Regions from separate parts of the Metabacillus elymi genome, predicted to be linked through region 1. Evidence: predicted binding sites of a transcription regulator. Region 1 holds the regulator's gene; the other holds the start of a gene.

Region 1 (11,140 bases):
AATATAAATAAAGGAATGAATATTTCTTGGGAAAGCGCAAAAAACAACATCCTTCATACATTTTCATCACGTTTGTCGAAGATTGAAAGCACATTATAGTTTATTAGTAAAAAGCCTAAGGATAAACAGTTTCAGATTGTGAGGTGAACATCTTTGGAACATGATCGAGCAGTTACTTATAAAACCAATGGACAGATTAATATCATATTAAATAATCAATCTAAAGACAAAATCGATGATAAAGTAAGCTCATCCTCCTATGACTTGAAAATCCCAAAAGTAGAAGGGAAGCATACAATTTTAAAAGAAATAGAAGCCGAAATGAGTTCCCTTGTAGGAATGAATGAAATGAAACGAATGATAAAAGAAATATATGCTTGGATTTTTATCAATAAAAAGCGTGAGGAACAAGGTTTAAAGGCTGGAAAACAAGCCCTCCATATGATGTTTAAGGGGAATCCAGGAACTGGTAAAACAACGGTAGCAAGGTTAGTTGGGAAGTTGTTTTTTCAAATGAATGTCTTGTCAAAAGGGCATCTAATTGAAGCTGAAAGAGCTGATCTTGTAGGAGAATATATTGGTCATACGGCACAAAAAACTCGTGATCTTATAAAAAAAGCACTAGGTGGAATCTTATTTATTGATGAAGCCTATTCACTTGCTAGAGGTGGGGAAAAAGATTTTGGCAAAGAAGCTATTGATACATTAGTAAAACATATGGAGGATAAACAACATGATTTTGTATTAATACTTGCAGGGTATCCAAGAGAAATGGAAAACTTTTTATCTCTAAATCCCGGACTATTGTCAAGGTTTCCACTAGTTGTAGATTTTCCTGATTATTCAGTTGATGATCTAATGGAAATTTCTGACCGGATGATGTCTGAGCGGGAATATCGCTTTAATGATGAGGCAGTAATAAAACTTAGGGAACATTTAATGTCTGTTAAAACGATGACACCTCCAGCAAAATTTAGTAATGGCCGATATGTTAGAAATATCATAGAGAAATCAATACGTTCTCAAGCAATGCGCTTATTACTTACAGATAAATATAACCGTGAGGACCTTCTAACAATTAAGGGCCAAGATTTAGTGTTAACAGATGAAAAGGCAAATTAACGAAGTCTGTAATGGAAAAAAGGTGATTGGCTCAACAATAGAGACAATCACCTTTTTCTGTTTATCAGAAAACATTTTAATTTTTTCTTATTCTCATCATTTGCCGTTCTTTTTTTGACTCTTATGTCATACATGATATATCAGATTTAATTTTTTGGAGGTAAAAATGAAAGGAAAACTAATCACTTTCTTAATTCTACTTAGCGTGCTACTTGTACTTGGTGTTTACTTTTGGAAACCATCTGAAAAACTAGAAACAAATCAACCAATAAAAGATGTGGAAATGCAAGATTCATATAAAACCTTTACATATGTTATTACTGAAATAAGTGGAAATGACTATTATGGTCAATCTCTTGATGGGACAACTAAAATTTACTTTAATCGTAAAAATGTGAAGTTCCCAATTGAAGATAACATTCAAGTGAAGGATAAAATATTGGCATATGTGGAATCTGAAAATCATATTGGTGGACTTGTGAAGATCGAGAAACTTGAATAAATGAGGATAAGGGTATAACTCAAGTGATATAAATGAGTTATACCCTTTTTTAGAATAAATATTTACTTTTAAAGATTTTTGATCTTTTCAACAACACGAAAGCCTAATAAATGAGTTGGTTTTAAGGTACCTTGTGTGCTTTTTACCTTTCATCTGGCGGATATCTACGATAAGGTGTTATTTCTTCGGATATTTGATTATCTGATGAATTATCTATATGTTCTGAGTAATCTTGTGGATTATCTAAGTTGGTTATTTCTTCGTTTTGTGATGTTTCATTATTCCCATAATTGGAATTATTAGTAGGATTATTTTTATTTGTAGGAACATGTTCAGTTGGTGTTTTTGCATTGAAAAATCCCTTACCACTCTCAGGGTTTGAAATAACTCCTAAAGCAACCAATATACCTAATAATGCAGTAACATATGTGTCCCAACGCGTTAAATCAATCTGATACCCTAGATCATTAATGACCATATATAAAACAGATGCAATTGACACCCATAACCCATAATTTTTCCATTTCACGAATCACTCACACCTTTCAAAAAGATCGTTCATTATAACTTATTCTTCTCGTATAAAACCGTGAGGCTATATTTAATATAGACATAAATATAACTATAACTTGTTTTTAACCCAACAATTCTGTGTAGAAACAATGTAATAAAAAAGATTTGTATACATTTCTTTATTTTTTATAGATTGAAATGAAAAAATATATAGAGTCATATATAAATAGCATTAAACTCATACTATTCATTCGAAAAAAGCTATAGAAATCAATATTGATAACGCTTTCAATATTTTTGTGACGATGATAAAATACAAAGTATAAGAGGGAGTGATCAGGATGAGTGATAACAAATTATTTTTAGAAGAGCTTAAATATCTTGTTGAAAATGAATTGTCACTTAACGAATATGTTATTGATCAATTACAAGAAGAGTTTGGTAAAAGTCCGTTTCTCATAACACAGCTTTATCAAATTTTAGCAAATAATCAAAAAATCCTACCGTTTTTTAATGATATAGAAGCAACAATATATGATTATATAGTGGATAAAGAAATGTCCCAAGAAAAAACATATTATGGAGCAACAATGTACGTAGCGGATATGTTTGATACAACTCAGACATATATTAAATGTAAAGTAAACCAATCAAGACATTCTCTTCAAAAAATTAGCTAATGTCACTAGAAACATGACACAGTGGTGCGTGTTTCTTTTTTTCTATTAAAAAGTAATGAGGCAGACATTATGCATTTAATTGTAAAATCAAAAAGAATGTATTTTAACACCAATTAAGTTTACATAATGTTATTATTTGTAACTATAAACAAAAAGAACAACTAATAAGTTGTTCTTCTCCTAATTCTTAGATTATTAGTATTATAGGCATATTTCTATAATGATTGTTCTTTTGATAATGTTTGTAAACTGCGATTTGGTAATTTCCAATTATACGTATAGGAAAATACACGGAGAACAACGATTCCAATGAATAAAATATATAATTCAATAGGTTGTTTGACAACTTCAAAACCGATTAGAAGCCCTGCAATTATCGCCCAAAATGCATAGATCTCTGCTCGAAGCACTAATGGTTTACGACCTGCTAGTAAATCTCTAACAATCCCTCCGCCACTTCCGGTTAGGACAGCTGCAACAACAACTGCACTTGTTGGATGACCCATGTTCACCGCATAAAGTGCTCCCTGAATGGCAAAGGCAGAAAGACCGATGGCATCAGTAAAGTTACCCCATTTATGCCAATGCTTTAATAAACTATGTGGAAAAAGAAATACAGTTGTCATTGCAAAAAGGGCAATTTGAAAGAGTACCCCTTGTTCCCATAATGCAGTGACCGGAACTCCAATTAAAAGGTTTCGAATTGCACCGCCACCAAATGCTGTGACAATACCTAGTATATATATCCCTAAAATATCATACTCCTCTTCCATTGCTACAATTGCTCCGCTTATTGCAAAAGCAATCGTCCCGATAATACTTAATACTTCCCATGTCATATCTCTTGAATCCTCCATGTCCGATCTCTTGTAGTTGAACTTGATTTTAAAGCTCAAATATGGAAAGGTCAATGATTTTTTCATGAATAAGTAATACAAAAAGATAAAGAAGTTATTTTCTGTATATAATAAAGAAATAATTAGTGAAATATCAAAATGTTTGATATGATTAGATTGCTAAAACAGCGTAAGGGAAGGGTTTTATTGAATAATACAATTGATGTTTTAAAAGAAAAAGTCATTTTAGTTGGTTGTCAGCTTCAAACAATGCTGGATGATCATTTTCAATATTCCATGGAAGAACTAGCTTCATTAACAAAGACCGCAAATGGTGAAGTGTTAATTAATATCATACAAAAACGTGACAGACCACACCCAGCTACATACATAGGAAAAGGAAAAGTTGAAGAATTAGAAAATCTAGTTGATGAGCTTGAGCCAGATATAGTTATCTTTAATGATGAGTTGTCACCGAGCCAACTAAGAAATTTATCATCTAATTTAGATGTGAGAATCATTGACCGTACACAACTTATCTTAGATATTTTTGCACAGCGAGCTAAATCTAAGGAAGGTAAGTTACAGGTTGAATTAGCGCAACTTCAATACTTGTTACCAAGACTTGCTGGACAGGGGATTGCACTCTCACGTCAAGGTGCGGGAATTGGGACGAGGGGACCTGGTGAGACACAACTTGAAACAGATCGTCGACATATACGTAATCGAATCCATGAAATCAAACAACAGCTTGCAACAGTTGTTAGTCACCGAAATAGATATAGAGAACGACGAAAAAAAAATCAAGCTTTTCAAATTGCTCTTGTAGGCTATACAAATGCGGGAAAATCCACAATATTTAATCGTTTGACAACAGCAGGAAGCTTTGAAGAGGATTTATTATTTGCAACACTTGATCCAATGACTCGCAAGGTGGTATTACCATCTAATTATCAAGCTCTTATTACAGATACAGTTGGGTTTATTCAAGATCTGCCAACAACGCTAGTAGCTGCCTTTCGTTCTACATTAGAAGAAGTGAAGGAAGCAAATTTGATTTTACATGTTGTGGATAGCTCAAATGAGGATTATGCAAACCATGAACAAACCGTTTATAAACTTCTTGAGCAGTTAGACGTAACAGATATCCCAATTCTAACTGTTTACAATAAAAAGGATCAAGCACCAAGCTCATTTGTACCATCACCGAATGAAGAGTATATCCAAATTACCGCATTTTCAAAAGAGGATTTGGATACCCTGATGGATCAAGTAGAGAGTTTTGCAAAGGATGTAATGAATCAATATAGTGTGAAAATACCTGCAAATGAAGGAAGGTTACTATCTCAATTAAAAACAGAATCATTGATTAAAAAGTTAATTTTTAATGAACAGTATGAACTGTATGAAATTGAAGGATTCGTACTCCCAACTCATTCAATAAATGGACAGCTAGAGAAGTATAATGGAGAGGGTAAGAATAATGTTTAATTATTTAAAACATGGTGCAGAACTTGCACCAATGGTAGCTAAGGTAGAAGAAAAGATAAAGGAAGTTCATGAGGCGATTGAGAGACAAAGTGAAGCAAACCAATTTCGTGTCCTTCAAAGTTTTCAAAAGCACCGTGTTAGTGATTCTCATTTCATTCCGACTACAGGTTATGGTTATGATGACATAGGTAGAGACACATTGGAAGAAATATATGCAGATGTATTCGGTGGAGAAGCAGGTTTGGTAAGACCACAAATCATATCTGGTACTCATGCGATCTCAATAGCATTATTTGGTGTGTTAAGACCAGGGGATGAACTTGTATATATTACTGGTAAACCCTATGATACGCTTGAAGAAATTGTAGGGATTAGAGGAAGTGGAATAGGCTCATTAAAGGAGTTTCAGATTGGATATAAAACCGTTGATCTCCGCGAAAATGGGGAAATTGATTTCGATGCTGTTAAGAATGCGATTACGTACAAGACAAAAATGATCGGTATTCAACGCTCAAAAGGCTATGCAACACGTCCTTCATTTACACTTGCTGAAATAGAAGAAATGATATCTTTTGTAAAATCTTTGAAAGAAGATGTTGTCATTTTTGTCGATAATTGCTATGGTGAGTTTGTAGAAGAACTTGAACCATGCCACGTAGGTGCAGATTTAATGGCGGGATCATTAATAAAAAATCCAGGTGGAGGAATCGCAAAAACAGGTGGATATATTGTAGGTAAAAAATCACTTGTGGAAGCATGCTCTTATCGGATGACATCACCTGGCATTGGTGCAGAAGCAGGTGCTTCCCTTTACAGCTTACAAGAAATGTATCAAGGATTCTTTTTAGCACCACATGTTGTAGGACAAGCTCTTAAAGGTGCTGTTTTCACATCTTCCTTCTTAGAAGAACTTGGGTTGCAGACGAATCCATCCTGGAATAGTACGAGAACAGATCTAATTCAATCTGTTCAATTCAATGATGCTAAGCTAATGGTTGCTTTTTGCCAGGCAATTCAATATGCTTCACCAATTAATTCACATGTGACACCATATCCGAACTATATGCCTGGTTACGAGGATGATGTAATCATGGCTGCGGGAACATTCATCCAAGGTGCTAGTATTGAACTATCTGCAGACGGACCAATAAGAGCTCCGTTTGTTGCATATGTTCAAGGAGGACTCACATATTCCCATGTTAAAATAGCGATTTGTTCAGCTATAGATTCTTTACTAGATCAAGAGCTGCTCACGATAAATAGTTAACTAGTAATTTATATTTGAAAATGATGTTATAATTTCTCACATAATATTGACACATAATATAACATGAATTATAATAAAAATAGTTAAACAAAAGGAGCGAATAACATGAGTGATAATATTCGACGCTCAATGCCCCTATTTCCGATTGGAATTGTTATGCAGTTAACAGATCTTTCTGCAAGACAAATCCGATATTATGAAGAGAATGAATTGATTTTTCCCGCTAGAACCGAGAGCAATCGAAGACTTTTCACTTTTAATGATGTTGATAAGTTATTGGAGATTCGTAACTTAATTGAGCAAGGTGTAAATTTAGCAGGAATTAAACAAATTTTCTCCAGAAATGATAGCGCGCATAAAGAAGCTCAACTGGAACAACCTAAAACTGTTGAGAAGCCAGACATAAGTGATGCGGAATTGCGCAAGCTACTGAAATCCGAACTAATGCAAGCGGGTCGCTTTAATCGACCAACTTTAAGACATGGCGACATGTCAAGGTTTTTTCATTAATTATGAGTAATTCCAATTAATTATAAAAATTCTTTGCCTGTAGAGAGGAGATTTTCAATGTCTAAATATTCAAGAGAAGATATTGTAAGTTTAGTAAAAGAAAATAATGTAAAATACATCCGTTTACAATTTACGGATATTCTTGGAACGATAAAAAACGTTGAAATCCCAGTTAGTCAGCTTGACAAAGCATTAGACAACAAAATGATGTTTGATGGATCTTCAATTGAAGGTTTTGTACGTATTGAAGAATCTGATATGTATTTATATCCAGATCTAGATACTTTCGTTATCTTCCCTTGGACTGCTGAAAAAGGCCAAGTTGCTCGTTTTATTTGCGACATTTACAATCCAGATGGAACCCCATTCGCTGGTGACCCACGTAACAATTTACGTCGTCTATTAGCTGAAATGGAAGAGCTTGGATTCACAGACTTCAATTTAGGACCTGAGCCAGAATTCTTCTTATTCAAACTAGATGAAAAAGGCGAACCAACTCTAGAATTAAACGACAATGGTGGTTATTTCGATTTAGCACCAACTGACTTAGGTGAAAACTGCCGTCGTGACATTGTTCTAGAATTAGAAGAAATGGGCTTTGAAATTGAAGCTTCTCATCATGAGGTTGCACCTGGACAGCATGAAATTGATTTTAAATATGCTGGAGCAATCAAAGCATGTGATGATATTCAAACATTTAAATTAGTTGTTAAAACAATTGCTCGTAAACATGGACTACACGCTACATTTATGCCAAAACCATTATTCGGTGTAAACGGATCTGGTATGCACATGAACTTATCATTATTCCGCAATGGTGAAAATGCATTCTTAGATACTAGCGCTGACCTACAATTAAGTGATACAGCTAGACAATTTATTGCAGGTATTATTAAACACGCATCAGCGTTTACTGCAGTAACAAATCCAACTGTAAACTCATACAAACGCCTAGTACCAGGTTATGAAGCACCATGTTATGTTGCTTGGTCTGCACAAAACAGAAGTCCATTAATTCGTATTCCAGCATCCCGTGGATTAAGCACACGTGTAGAAGTACGTAGTGTTGACCCTGCTGCAAACCCATACTTGGCAATGAGTGTTCTTTTAGCTGCTGGACTTGACGGTATTAAAAATAGTCTTGAAGCACCAAAACCAATTGATCGTAACATTTATGTTATGTCTAAAGAAGAGCGTATTGAAAATGGGATCGTTGATTTACCAGCAACTCTTGCTCAAGCATTAGATTTACTAAAAGCTGACAGCACAATGAAACACGCGTTAGGCGAGCACTTATTTGAGCATTTCATCGAAGCTAAAGAAATTGAGTGGGATATGTTCCGTACACAAGTACACCCATGGGAAAGAGAACAATACATGTCAATGTATTAATAATAAGACCCCTTAACACAATTTGTGCTAAGGGGTTTTTGATTAAACTTCAGGTCAAATAAATACTTGTTTTTAGTAGTTTATTAAATGAAAAACTTGCAGATAAAAACGATGTAATTATCTTAGAGTATATGAAAAAAGCTTGCCGATTGGCAAGCTTTTAATGGATCGTCCGATAAACCCCAATTACTTTTCCTAAAATACTAACATTGCGTAAAATAATAGGCTCCATAGTAGAGTTTTCTGGCTGTAAGCGAATATAATCCTTTTCTTTAAAGAATCGTTTACAGGTTGCTTCATCTTCTTCAGTCATTGCCACAACAATATCACCATTATTAGCAGTCTGCTGCTGTCTTACAATGACCATGTCTCCATCTAGGATACCAGCTTCTATCATACTTTCCCCCATAATTTCTAGCATAAAAACATGTTCCTCGTCATTTACATACCGATCAGGGAGTGGGAAATATTCTTCAACATTCTCAATTGCTGTAATCGGTAAACCCGCCGTTACCTTACCAATCACCGGCACGTTTACAACTTTACTTCTTGGAATATGAAGTGTTTCTTCCTCTTCCAAGATTTCTATTGCTCTTGGTTTAGTAGGATCACGACGAATCAATCCTTTTGATTCTAATCTAGCTAAGTGACCATGAACAGTAGAGCTGGATGCAAGGCCAACTGCTTCGCCTATTTCTCTTACAGACGGCGGATAGCCTTTCTTTTGTACTTCATCTTTTATAAAACTTAATATATCTTGTTGTCTTTTTGATAGTTTCGTCATCCTTTGTGACACCTCGGATTCCTGTAATATATATTTATTATAGCATCATTTACCTATTAATACAAACATAAGTTCGAGTAAACAGTTGACTAGAATGTTTGTTCGTATTATACTGAAAATATAAATACGAACAAATATTCTTATGGGGTGGTAAAATTGAAAAAAGAAACAATATTTTATATTCTATCTTTCTTTGCTGTGGTATTAGCTGTTACAGGGGCTATTTCATATACTGGTACAAATGAAAATTTAGAAAAATTTCATCAAGTAGAAATTGAAGAAGGGGATAGCTTATGGAGTATTGCTGAACAATTCCATGAAAATGCTAACATAACAAAGCAAGATTTTGTAATATGGGTGCAAGATAAAAATAAAATGAATTCAAGTGTAGTTAAACCAGGTGATTTAGTTTTTGTACCAGTAGAGAAAGAACAAATATACCAATTTGAACAGATTGCTAGTGAATAGAAAGTAATCTAGTTACTGGATTTTTCTTATACATAGAAATGATACAATTTTATTAGCTAGGGTGATCCGAAATGAAGGCCATCATTTATTGTAGAGTTAGTACAAATAAAGAGACTCAAGATACCTCAATTGAGAGGCAAAAAGAGGAATTAGTAAAGCTTGCTGAAATACATAACATAGATGTAGTAAAGATAATTGAAGAACGGCATAGCGGATATGACATCGATCGAGATGGAATAATAGAGGCACTTGCTCTTATAAAAGATAAACAAGCGGGCTTGCTTCTTGTACAGGATGATACCCGCTTAGGACGCGGACATGCTAAAATTGCTATTTTACATGAAATAAGAAAATTAAATGCAAAGGTATTTACTCTTAATGAACAAGGGGAGCCGGAATTATCTGAAAGTGATATCATGGTATTAAATATACTTGCAGCGGTTGAAGAATTTCAACGAAAACTCGTAAATTATAAGATTAAAAGAGGAATGAATCGAGCAATCGCAAAAGGATATAGACCACAAGATAATTTATCTAATATAGATAAGGGTGGAGGTCGTGAAAAAATTGATGTACCAATTGAGGAAATAATTAAATTACGTAGTAAGAAACTCACTTTTCATGAGATTGCAGCTACACTAAGAGGTGTAGGTTATGATGTTAGTAAAGCTACTGTTCATAGAAGATATAAAGAATATATTGATAGTGAAACGATCGATCATAACTAGCAAATAGTAATTAATTATATGATTTTTCTGCTTTAGGTTGCATAGGAGTTGTCAATTCTGTCTTCTTTTAGTAATATGACATGTAAGTTAATCACGATTTTACATTGTTAATGTAAAACCACTAGTTGATTTGGATTGTAAAATTAACATTGGACTATTTGTGGATGATTTACCTAGGAAGATCGAGTTGGTTGACTAATATACATAAAAGCCTAAGGAGAATGAAATAATATGTTACCTAAAGATAAAATTGATCGAATAAATGCATTATCAAAAAAATCAAAATCAGAAGGCTTATCAGTAAAAGAACAAGAAGAACAGCAATCTCTACGTCAACAATATTTACAAGCTTTTCGCTCGTCAATGAAAAATACTTTAAAAGGTGTAACAGTTGTTGATCCAAATGGAAATGATGTAACACCACAAAAATTAAAAGATGAGAAGAAGTTTAATCTTCATTAGAAGAATAGATCTTAATGATTTATTCTTTTTTTATTTAAAATATTTCACATTTTTTTCTTTTCAAATATAAATAAAAAATGTTAAGCTCTTCGACAAAAATAGTGGCTTCTTTCTCCGTCTTAAGACAATTCTTGCTTTGATGATCTTTTATAATAATAGAAATAGATGATAGAGGAGGAGTGAAATGGTGAGACACTATTATATTTATTTAATAGAAGAAGAATTTGCTAGTCACTACTTTGGTCGGGAGTCAAAAATTTATCACCTGTTTCAGGATTTTCACTGGACAACAGTTCGCTCAAATCATGTGGCTACACTTGAAAGACAAATTAATTATATTACTAAGCCCATTCCTTCATTATTTATACATCAACTACTTGGTACT
Region 2 (11,140 bases), 2.7 Mb from region 1:
TCAAAAAACACTAGGAGTTTTAGAGTTTAATAGTACTGGAAAAATTAGCAGTTTAATTGATTCATATGGCTATACGTATGAAAGTGGAACAAGTATCTTTGAAAAAGGACTATTTCCAGATATGCTTGGAAATATCGATACAATGGCATTTGAGTTTGCTACTAAATTTAATGAAGCACATAAGGAAGGCTGGAGTATTGAGGACTATAATTCAAAGACGCATACTCCTGTAGACTTCTTCGCATTCGGTGAAGATGGATTAACAGATTCAAAAGGAGCAGCAGAGCTTATCAAAATCTCACAAGATATCATCAATTCTACTGATCATATTGCTGCAGCACTGCCTAACGCAGATGGCGAAGTTGCAATAGGTGACAGTCAGAACGCATCCAAGCTTGCCGATGTAAAAAACAAAACATTTAGTATAGATGGAAACACGACTTCCTTTCAAAACTATTATGAAAGTATCATCGGTGGAATGGCAGTTGACGCACAAGAAGCTGAACGCTTAACAGCAAACAGTGGAGTTCTTAAAGATGCAGTAGATGTTAGAAGACAATCAGTCAGTGCCGTATCACTTGATGAAGAAATGACAAACATGATCCAATTCCAGCATGCCTACAATGCGTCTGCACGAATGATCACGATGCAGGATGAAATATTAGATCGTATTATCAATGGAATGGGATTATCAGGAAGGTAGGTAAGTAAAACATGCGTGTAACTCAAGGAATGCTGGCGACAAACTCGCTTCGCCACTTAAGCCAAAGCTATTCAAATATGGGGAAATACCAAGATCAGCTTGCAACAGGCAAGAAGATCAACCGACCTTCTGATGATCCGGTTGTAGCGATTAAAGGGATGTACTATCGAACGAATTTGACTGAAGTGGAACAGTATAAGCGGAATTTATCGGAAGGATATCAATGGATGGAAAGCTCTGAATCTGGTATTGAGCATGCAACACAGGTTATTCAGCGTGTACGTGAGCTAGTTGTACAAGGTAGCAACGGATCAAACAGTCCAGAGGATTTAAAAGCAATCGGAGTTGAAATTGGACAGTTAAAGGAAGACTTAGCAAATGTGGCAAACACACAAGTAGCTGGTCGTTATATCTTTAACGGAACAAAAACTGATAGTGCTCCTGTGACAATTGATGATAGTGGCATTACTGTGGATATGAATACCGATGCATTTAAAGTAGAAGTTTCAAATGGCGTAAAGCTCAAAGTGAATATAAACCCAACAAATGTGTTTGGTAGTGAACTATTTAATACACTGCAATCAATTGAGGATGCGTTAAATAGTGGCAGCATAGAAAGCGGCGATGAATTTCTTAGCAAAATAGATGAACATTTCGATGTCATGTCTGCAGAACGCTCTGAAATCGGAGCACGCTACAATCGTTTAGAAATGATTGATACAAGAATTCAAGATCAGGAAATTATCGCAAGTCGAATTTTATCTGAGAATGAAGATGCTGACATTGAGAAAGTCATCACCGATTTAACAATCCAAGAAAGCATTCACCGTGCATCCTTAGCGGTTAGTTCAAAGATTATTCAGCCGTCATTGATAGATTTCTTAAGATAAGTAACATTAAATAGGATTGATTGGGTCTGACACATTGGGATGAGTCAGACCTTTTTACTAGGGAGTGAAGGAAATGAAAATACCGCAAATTCGCTTGCAAAGTATAACCGCGCAAATTAGTATTCATACTACTAAAGGACAGCAAACAATCGAACAACCAAAAGCAGACCTTTCAATTGAACAGCCGAAAGCCGAGTTATCAATAGAAGCCACCCCGTCTAATCTATCAATTGATCAAACTGAAGCATGGGCAGACATGGATTTGAAGCATATTTCACGGCGAATTAGAGAGGCTGCACAACAGGGACATCAAGATGTAATGGCAGGAATCGCCCGCAGAGCTGAAGAAGGCGAACAATTAAAGCGGATAGAGGACGGAGGAAATCCGCTTGCTGATATAGCGAAGAAACGAAGTCAAAAGCCGATTTATCCATTTAATGTTGGGTTTATACCTTCGGCTGGTAGTGTGAAAATTCAATATGAGCCTGCGAAGGTAAACATCGAGGTTACGCAAAATAAACCTAATATAGACGTATCGCAAAATAAACCAATCATTGACTATCAACCAGGAACGGTTGAAGTGAATCTGGAAAGAAGAAACGAACTCCATACTGATTTTGTACCTGTAAATAAAGGAGAATAAATGAATGAAACTAACAACAAAGTATCATGGGGTTATTGAGATAGAGGAAAAGGACATTCTTCGTTTCCAAAATGGGTTGCCAGGCTTTCTAGATGAGAAATCATTTGTATTACTTCCTTTAGATAGCGATTCACCGTTTTGGATATTGCAATCAACAGAGACACCGGAGTTGGGGTTTGTCACTGTTAATCCGTTTGACTTTTTTGAAACGTATGAATTTGATATTACTGAAAACGATAAGCAATTACTTGAATTAACATCTGAAAAAGATGTAACAGTGTGGACAATATTGAACGTCAAGGATCCATTCGAAGACTCAACTGCAAATTTACAGGCCCCGATCGTTCTTAACACAAGGAATAATCAAGCGAAACAAATTATCTTAACAGATACTCAATATATAACTAAGCAAAAATTAATTCCAGAAAAAGTAGTGAAGTAGGTGGTGGATGGATGCTAGTACTAACAAGAAAACTAAATGAATCAATTCAAATTGGAGATAATATTGAAATTACCGTTCTTTCTGTTCAAGGTGACCAAATAAAGTTAGGAATTAAAGCTCCAAAGGACATTGAGGTTCATCGAAAAGAAATCTATATGTCCATCCAAGAATCAAATAATGAAGCAGCTTCCATACTCCCAAACATCCTAGAACTATTAAAAACACAGCCCAAAAACCTTAAGTAAAAAAACTTGAGGTTTTTTTATTTTTTTCTACAAAATCTATTAAACTTTTCAACCTAGCGACGATATATAAAGTAAGAGGTTGAACCAAATGGCGGCCGACATGAGGGACACCTTAACTTAGAAGATTCACAAGGATGTGGATCATTCATATATTCAAGGAGGAAATTTATAATGAGAATTAATCATAATATTGCAGCTCTTAACACTTATCGTCAGTTGAATAGTGCTTCAAGTGCTCAAGGTAAATCAATGGAGAAATTGTCTTCAGGTCTTCGTATCAACCGTGCTGGTGATGACGCTGCTGGATTAGCAATTTCTGAAAAAATGCGTGGGCAAATTCGTGGATTGGATCAAGCTGCCAAAAATGCTCAAGATGGTATTTCATTGATTCAAACTGCAGAAGGTGCATTAAATGAAACTCATAGTATTCTACAACGTCAACGTGAACTTACTGTTCAAGCATCTAACGGAACAATGACAGATGATGATCGTAAAGAAATACAAAAAGAGTTAAACCAATTAGTTGATGAAATTGATAGAATAGCTGATGATACTACATTTAACACTAAAAATCTGTTAGGTGGAAGTTTAAACGAGAAAATTCATATCGGTGCCGATCAAGGTCAATCAATGGATATTCAGTTCAATGATATGAATGCAGATGCAATTGGAACTGTTTCTGGAAGTGGCCAAGTCTCTAGTGCATCTATTGTTACAGATTTTTCAGGTGCGTTAGATTCTGAACTTGCCTTATCTGCAAATGCTGGTGCTGATACAATGGCAATTACTCTTGACCAAGATTATGGTAGTGTGAAGGGTGTAGTTGATGCAATTAACAATCAAATTCAGGGAAATGCTGTATTTAAGGATTTAGTATCAGTGCAAGTAAAACCAGATGGGAAAATTGCATTAGTAAATAAGACTGATAATGCAGTAACAACTGCTAATGGTGCAGGTGGTACTGTAGATGTAGCAGATTCGTTAAAAATAACTGTTGGAGCAATCGGAGGAACTACTACTAGTGTTTCATCTTTAAAAGTTGATCCTGATACTGCTTCAACTGGTGGAGTTCTAACTCAAAGTGATGCAGATTCTGCTATTAAGGTTATAGATGATGCAATTAAAATGGTATCTGCAGAACGTTCTAAAATGGGTGCTTACCAAAATCGTCTAGAACACTCAATCAATAACTTGAACACATCCTCTGAAAACTTAACAGCTGCTGAATCGCGTGTAAGAGACGTTGACATGGCGAAAGAAATGATGAACCAAACTAAGAATTCTATTCTTTCTCAAGCAGCACAAGCAATGTTGGCTCAATCCAATCAAATGCCTCAAGGTGTGTTACAACTTCTGAGATAATTGATTAGAGGGCGTCTAGCTTGGTAACGAGCTAGAGTATAACTGGGTGAATTGCTGGAACTTTCTAAAGCTTCATCAACCACAACGTAACCAGAAATGGTAGGCGTGAAGGTGTGAAAATGATGAAGATGTGATAATGGATAATCAGCAGCCAAGCTCCTGTGAGGAAACTCTGGAGAAGGTTCAACGACTAGAGAACACGGTCTAAGGCGAAAGCTATGACTATGAATCTCGTAGGGCAGTTAATGCTGTTCGAAGTGCCCAGCCCCTTTCTAGATTAAGGGTGAAGATATAGTCTATTCTATGATCGAAAGACATAGTCGCAAAGCAAGCGAACCAACAACCACAAGGAGTTCTTCAACTTCTTCGTTAATTTTACTAAAAAAAGGCTTTCTCTATTCAGAGGAAGCCTTTTTCCAAATAATACTAGCAATTAAAATATTTCTTTTCACTTCATTTAACTGATTTAACAATTCCACATTTGATCACCTCTCAATTTATTATAATAACGAACTGATGTTTCCATATTACTAAAATAATGTAAAAGTAAGGTATAGATACTATTTTGATAAAATTGAATTCTTATCAGTTTATTTCTCCATTTATTTAAACTTTACCAACTAATAGCCGATATAAATAATAGAGAATAATCAGAGGAGTGTTCCTAATGTCGGTAGAAAAACTATCTTCACAGCCAGCACTTCACAACTTTGAAACAACAAAACCAACTGGCCAAAATGAAACGATCGAACCTAATATAATTGCTAAGCAAAATATACAAGAAAAATCGCCATCTAAAGAGGAAATGGAACGTGTCATAGATGGAATTAATGAAGTATTACAACCGGCTAATACCCATATTAAATTTGAACTTCACGAAAAACTAAATGAATATTACGTAACTGTTGTTGATAACAACACAAATGAGATAGTCAGAGAAATTCCTTCAAAAAAGTGGTTAGACATTTATACTGCCATGACCGATTTTGTTGGGTTAATCGTCGATAAAAAAATTTAGGAGGTGGATGGAGTGGCAATGAGAATAGGTGGACTAGCTAGTGGTATGGATATTGATACGATCGTATCTGACCTAATGAAGGCAGAACGTATGCCGCTAGATAAATTAACGAAAAATAAACAAGTTATAGAATGGCAGCGTGATGCTTATCGCGAGATGAACACACTGCTATTAAACTTCCGAAATCAAACATTTGATATGAAGCTATCATCTAATTTTGGTGCACGTACTGTTACCTCGTCTAACGAAAGTAAAATAACTGCTATTGCAAAAAGTGCAGCAGACCTATCATCCTTTACAATTTCAAGAATTGATCAGCTTGCAACAGCTGCAACAAAGGTGAATGCAGGTGCAATTTCTAAAACTGGAACTAAGATCGATGCATCGGTAAGTCTTTATAGCATGAAAGATAACTTTGCTAATACAAACTTTGGTTGGACTTCTGGGAGTGTTGAAACTCAAACTATATCTCCATCAGCCAACGGAAAAACATTCAAGCTAACTCTGGCAGAAGGTGTAGAATTACAGGAAATTGCTAACCATACAACAGTTAAGGTGGATGGAAAGTCATTTAATATCATCACTGATCCAGCAGCTACTCTTCAAACTGGAGATGTAAGAGTTGATAAAGACGGCAATCTGGAGTTCTTTGATGAAATTTCTAAAGGAAGCACAATTAAGGTTGATTTTGCAGCAACTAAAAAAATTGAAATTTTAAAACCAACAGCCGACTTCACAGAAATCCAATTAGCCAAGAGTCCTATATCTCTACAGGACGAGGTTGTTGTTACAATTAACGGTATTGATTATCGAAATAGCGGTACAAATAAAAATGAACTTTTAGCAGCTGATAACTCGGTGTTTGCAAAAATTGATGAAAGTGGGAAAATTACGTTTACAAATCAACAAGCAAAAGATACGGAAGTAAAAGTAGCTTATGAACAAATGTATTTTGCATTCGATATTGGTTCCCATACTTCAAATGGTCAGGTAAACGAACGATTTCTTGTCCAAGGTTCAGATTCCCTTGATTCAGTATTAAGTAAAATCTCTTCTTCTGATGCTGGCCTATCAGCTTATTATGATACATTCACAGACCAAGTAACATTAACTCGCAAAGAAACTGGTGATTTTAACGAGGCTGGAAATGAAATCATCACTACACCTGGTTTTCTAAATAATATTTTACGCTTTGGAAGTGGATCAGAAACAGGTGGGGATAATGCTGTTTTTACTGTAAACGGACTCAGCACTGAACGTACATCAAACACGTTTGACATGAATGGTGTGACATTTACGTTAAAGGATAAGCTGTTAAGTACAGAACCGAGTATTTCGATTAACGTTGCTAACGATACAAATAAAGTCGTTGAAAATATTACAAAGTTTGTTAACTCTTACAATGAGTTAATTGAAAAAATTCAAACAAAGGTGAATGAGGAGAAATACAAGGATTATTTGCCATTGACAGATACAGAGCGAGAAGGGCTATCTGAAAAGCAACAGGAAAAATGGGAAGAGATGGCGAGAAGTGGTTTACTTCGCAGAGATTCCTTACTTTCAGGCCTACTTTCAAAAATGCGGACTGACTTTTATTCACCAGTAAGTAATGCAACAGTTGATTCCAACGTTAAACAATTATCTAGCATCGGGATAACCACAACGTCGAATTATCTTGAAGGTGGAAAGTTAGTTATTAATGAAGATGAGCTTCGGAAAGCAATTGAAGAAAATCCAGAATCTGTAGAAAAGCTATTTACTAGCAGCGGTTCTACAAGTGGAGAACAAGGAATTCTAAATCGACTATATGACAGTTTAACAAATACAATGGACAGTATTAAAACTAAAGCAGGAAATTTAAATGCAACTAATGATACTTTTACATTAGGGAAAAACCTTAACAGAATTACAGATCAAATGGATCGCTTTGAAGACCGCCTAACACAAGTCGAAAACCGTTACTGGGCACAGTTCACAGCAATGGAAAAAGCAATCCAAAAATCAAATTCACAAATGTCCTATCTCATGCAGCAATTCTCATCATAATAAAAGGAGTGTCACCTATGGCAATGAATAACCCGTACGCAGCCTATCAGCAAAATGCAGTAACAACCGCTTCCCCAGGTGAAGTTACGTTAATGCTATACAATGGCTGTCTTAAATTTATTAAACTAGCTAGCTCAGCAATTGAAAATAAAGAAATAGAAAATAAAAATACCAATATCCAAAAAGCACAGAAAATTATTACAGAACTCATGGTCACGTTAAATATGGATCTGGAAATCTCTAAAAATATGATCGTTATGTACGACTATATTAACCATCGTTTAACGGAAGCGAATGTGAAGAATGATGAGTCAATTTTAAAGGAAGTTGAAGGTTTGGTTGTTGAATTCCGCGATACATGGAAGCAGGTTATTCAAATTACTCGTCAACAACAGCATCGTCAAGGCGGTCAAGCGTAGTGTCTCGATTAAAAAAAGTATACGGAGTAACCGAACAGCTTTTTCAATTGGTGTCACAGCCGATCGCAAAGGAAGCAAGAGATGTATGTATTGAAAAGATAACATCTTTGTTAGAAAATCGTGATCAGCTCTTAAGCGATGTTCAGCCACCTTTTACTAAAAATGATCAGCAACTATTTCAGCAAATTGTCACTTGGAATGAAGTTATTACGAAAAGATTCACTGAGATTAAGCAACAAATCCAACAAGACATGATGCAATTAAAAAAGACGAAGTCGTCCAATCAACAATATGTCAATCCATATCAAGGCATTTCCACATCTGATGGCATGTTCTATGATAAACGAAAATAGGTGAACCGTAATGGTATCCTTAACAAGTGATCAATATGAGTTGATTCTTCACATCTAACTCTGCATTTGATCAAGTGATTTTAACTTTAGTCGGTGAGGCATCCATTTTCACAACTGTTAAAAAAACTTCACGAGTTTGTTAAAACGCAATTAGTTCATATCTATATAAAATGGAAAGAATCCGTTCAGACTCAGTTACAACCCTATATTACACAGTAAAACTCGTCTTTCATGGCGAGTTTTTTTCGTGAAAAGAGGTAGAGGATGAGATAAATATATGATAAAATAAATGAGAACAAATGTTCTGTACATTAAGCAATGAATGTATAAAATTAAAAAGGTATGTGATAAAATAATGTTATTAAACAGGGTTTTTGAGAAACCTCGAGAATACGGAACTGTTGATTATGATGGTCTATGGAAAAAGTTAATCTATGAGTTGTTTGAGGAGTTTGTCTTATTTTTTGTAACTGACCTGTATGAAAAAATTGATTTTTTAAAGGAACCTGAATTTTTACAACAGGAGCTTTTTCAGGAAATTATTCATGAAAGAAAAGGAAGACAAGTTGCTGATCAAATTGTAAAAGTATTTCTAAAAAGTGGAGAGGAGAAGTGGCTGTTAATTCACATTGAAGTACAGGGAGATCGTGATCCTGACTTTGCAAAAAGAATGTTTCGTTATTATTATCGAATATTTGATAAATACGACCAAGAAATTGTTGCGATTGCTTTATTAACAGATACCTCCAAACACTTCCGACCTAACACGTTTCATCGTACATCTTATGGAACAGTGTTAACTTATGAATATAATATTTACAAATTTATTGATCAAGATAAAACAAAGCTTCTGCAATCGAGTAATCCATTTGCTATTGCAGTATTAGCTGGAAAGCTTGCCAATGAAGCAAAAAATGACTCAGAGAAGCGTTATCGTTTTAAACGAAAATTAATCCAATTAGTGTTGCAAAAAAATGATTATCCCCAAGAAGAACGATACATATATTTATCCGCATTAATATACTTCATTGATTATTTATTACAAATCCCGATTGAATTAACACAAAAACTACAGAATGAAATCATTCTTACAAAGGAGGAAATAGAAATGATGTATTTAGATCGAAACAATTTGCCGCCGACTTTTGGGGAATTGAAGAGGTTGGTAAGAGAGGAAGGGAGAGAAGAAGGAAGAGAAGAAGGAAGAGAAGAGGGACGAGAAAAAGGAATTGAAGAAGGTCAGAAGCTGGTTGCAGTTGAACTTTTGAAAGATGGTATGCCTGTAGAACTAGTTGCCAAGTATGTAAAACTGTCAAGTGAAATAGTGAAGGAATTGAAGGGGGAATATCTGAACAATTAGGGGAAATATATTTATCCTTATCCGCATTAATATACTTCATTGATTATATCTATTACAACTCCCATTTGAATTAACACAAAAACTACGGGAAGAAATCATTCTTACAAAGGAGGAAATAGAAATGATGTATTTAGATCGAAACAATTTGCCGCCGACTTTTGGGGAATTGAAGAGGTTGGTAAGAGAGGAAGGGAGAGAAGAAGGAAGAGAAGAGGGACGAGAAAAAGGAATTGAAGAACGTCAGAAGCTGGTTGCAGTTGAACTAATGAAAGATGGTATGCCTGTAGATCTAGTATCCAAGTATGTAAAGCTATCAATTGAGATAGTGGAGGAACTAAAGAGAAAATATATGAACAATTAGGAAAATAAGTCTAAGACCCAAATGTATGTCCAGAATAATAATTCGCTCATCCATAAAATCTTCTAGGGAGAGTATGTAAATTTAGTCATAATGACTTTGAAATAATAATGAAGGAGGTATCATAATGGAACAGGAAACAATGCTAAAGGAAATACTCAATGCATTAAAAATACATTCAGATCATATGGATCAAAAGTTTAAAAAAGCTGATGAAAGATTTGAACAAGTTGATAAAAGATTCGACAATATTGATGACCGATTAGATAGAATAGAGAAGAAAAAGGATGGCTTTCGTGTTGGACTAACAGAGTCACAAGAAACGATTGATTTTATCTCCGTAAAAACTTTACAACATGAGAAAAAACTTCGTAAAATAAATCAATCGTAATACACTTCAGCCCCAAATTCCTCGTGCACTGTCACCACCCGGAAAAGTCCAAGCAATGCAGTAACAAGCAGGTATCAGCCGGCATTTTAAAATTGGAGACTATCATAAATTCACTCGAAATAATGTGGCAAAAACGAAGGGAATTCGATTATATTCGAATCACATTTTCGTGATATCGATATGTGGAACAAACGAAAAGTTCCATTCCTGCTCTAGCCAATCAACAACCTTAAAGAGTTCTGAATTTACTAAAGTAATTTAGTAAGTTTTTTTGTACCTTAATTAACCAATACATATCCCCAAATGTAAGCGCATATACTATTACACTTAATCCTGTATTTACAAAAATAAAACAATCTTCAACATTTTTCACAAATTTTTCACGAAATTTTTACGTTTTAGCAGGAGACAAGCAGGGAAATATAGAATTAAGTATACATAGCTTTATCATAAAGGAGGAGTTCAATCATGAGATATAACGTCAGAGGGGAAAACATTGAAATAACTCCAGCATTAAGAGAATATGCAGAAAAGAAAATTGGTAAGCTTGAGCGATACTTTGAAGATTCAGTTGACGCAAATGTAAATGTAAACTTAAAATTCTATAATGACCAGGAGTCAAAAATAGAAGTAACGATTCCAATGACAGATCTTGTGCTCCGTGCTGAGGAGCATAATCAAGATATGTACGCAGCCATTGATCTTGTGGTAAATAAATTAGAACGTCAAATTCGTAAGCATAAAACAAAAGTCAATCGCAAGCTTCGTGAGCAGGGTGCTCCAAAGTTTGTATTTAGCAATTTACTACCTGAAGAAAACGCTCCATTAGATGAGGAAGATCAGGAAGAGGTTGTTCGTACTAAGCGCTTTAACTTAAAGCCGATGGACAGCGAGGAAGCGATCCTGCAAA

The links. The regulator LexA, encoded in region 1, represses DNA repair genes until DNA is damaged. The targets are predictions, from matches to a motif close to CGAACATATGTTCG.
Region 2: a site for LexA is predicted at 8,414-8,427, ahead of HUW50_RS06505 (RpnC/YadD family protein). Genes of this name have one in related genera too.

What each region holds. Positions count from the first base shown of each region.
Region 1 covers NZ_CP055263.1:4,411,078-4,422,217, forward strand. The annotation lists gene spoVK (stage V sporulation protein K) at 154-1,122, shown strand; gene HUW50_RS20275 (hypothetical protein) at 1,289-1,624, shown strand; gene HUW50_RS20280 (hypothetical protein) at 1,767-2,153, opposite strand; gene HUW50_RS20285 (hypothetical protein) at 2,479-2,817, shown strand; gene HUW50_RS20290 (trimeric intracellular cation channel family protein) at 3,033-3,656, opposite strand; gene hflX (GTPase HflX) at 3,924-5,144, shown strand; gene HUW50_RS20300 (methionine gamma-lyase family protein) at 5,137-6,411, shown strand; gene HUW50_RS20305 (MerR family transcriptional regulator) at 6,517-6,921, shown strand; gene glnA (type I glutamate--ammonia ligase) at 6,979-8,313, shown strand; gene lexA (transcriptional repressor LexA) at 8,474-9,097, opposite strand; gene yneA (cell division suppressor protein YneA) at 9,254-9,565, shown strand; gene HUW50_RS20325 (YneB family resolvase-like protein) at 9,637-10,293, shown strand; gene HUW50_RS20330 (DUF896 domain-containing protein) at 10,525-10,755, shown strand; gene sirA (sporulation inhibitor of replication protein SirA) at 10,940-11,140, shown strand, end outside.
Region 2 covers NZ_CP055263.1:1,335,621-1,346,760, reverse strand. The annotation lists gene flgK (flagellar hook-associated protein FlgK) at 1-703, shown strand, start outside; gene flgL (flagellar hook-associated protein FlgL) at 715-1,593, shown strand; gene HUW50_RS06545 (DUF6470 family protein) at 1,667-2,236, shown strand; gene fliW (flagellar assembly protein FliW) at 2,241-2,678, shown strand; gene csrA (carbon storage regulator CsrA) at 2,690-2,923, shown strand; gene HUW50_RS06530 (flagellin N-terminal helical domain-containing protein) at 3,095-4,285, shown strand; gene flaG (flagellar protein FlaG) at 4,953-5,303, shown strand; gene fliD (flagellar filament capping protein FliD) at 5,322-7,349, shown strand; gene fliS (flagellar export chaperone FliS) at 7,367-7,768, shown strand; gene HUW50_RS06510 (flagellar protein FliT) at 7,768-8,121, shown strand; gene HUW50_RS06505 (RpnC/YadD family protein) at 8,477-9,481, shown strand; gene HUW50_RS06500 (hypothetical protein) at 9,603-9,842, shown strand; gene HUW50_RS06495 (hypothetical protein) at 9,967-10,230, shown strand; gene hpf (ribosome hibernation-promoting factor, HPF/YfiA family) at 10,699-11,140, shown strand, end outside.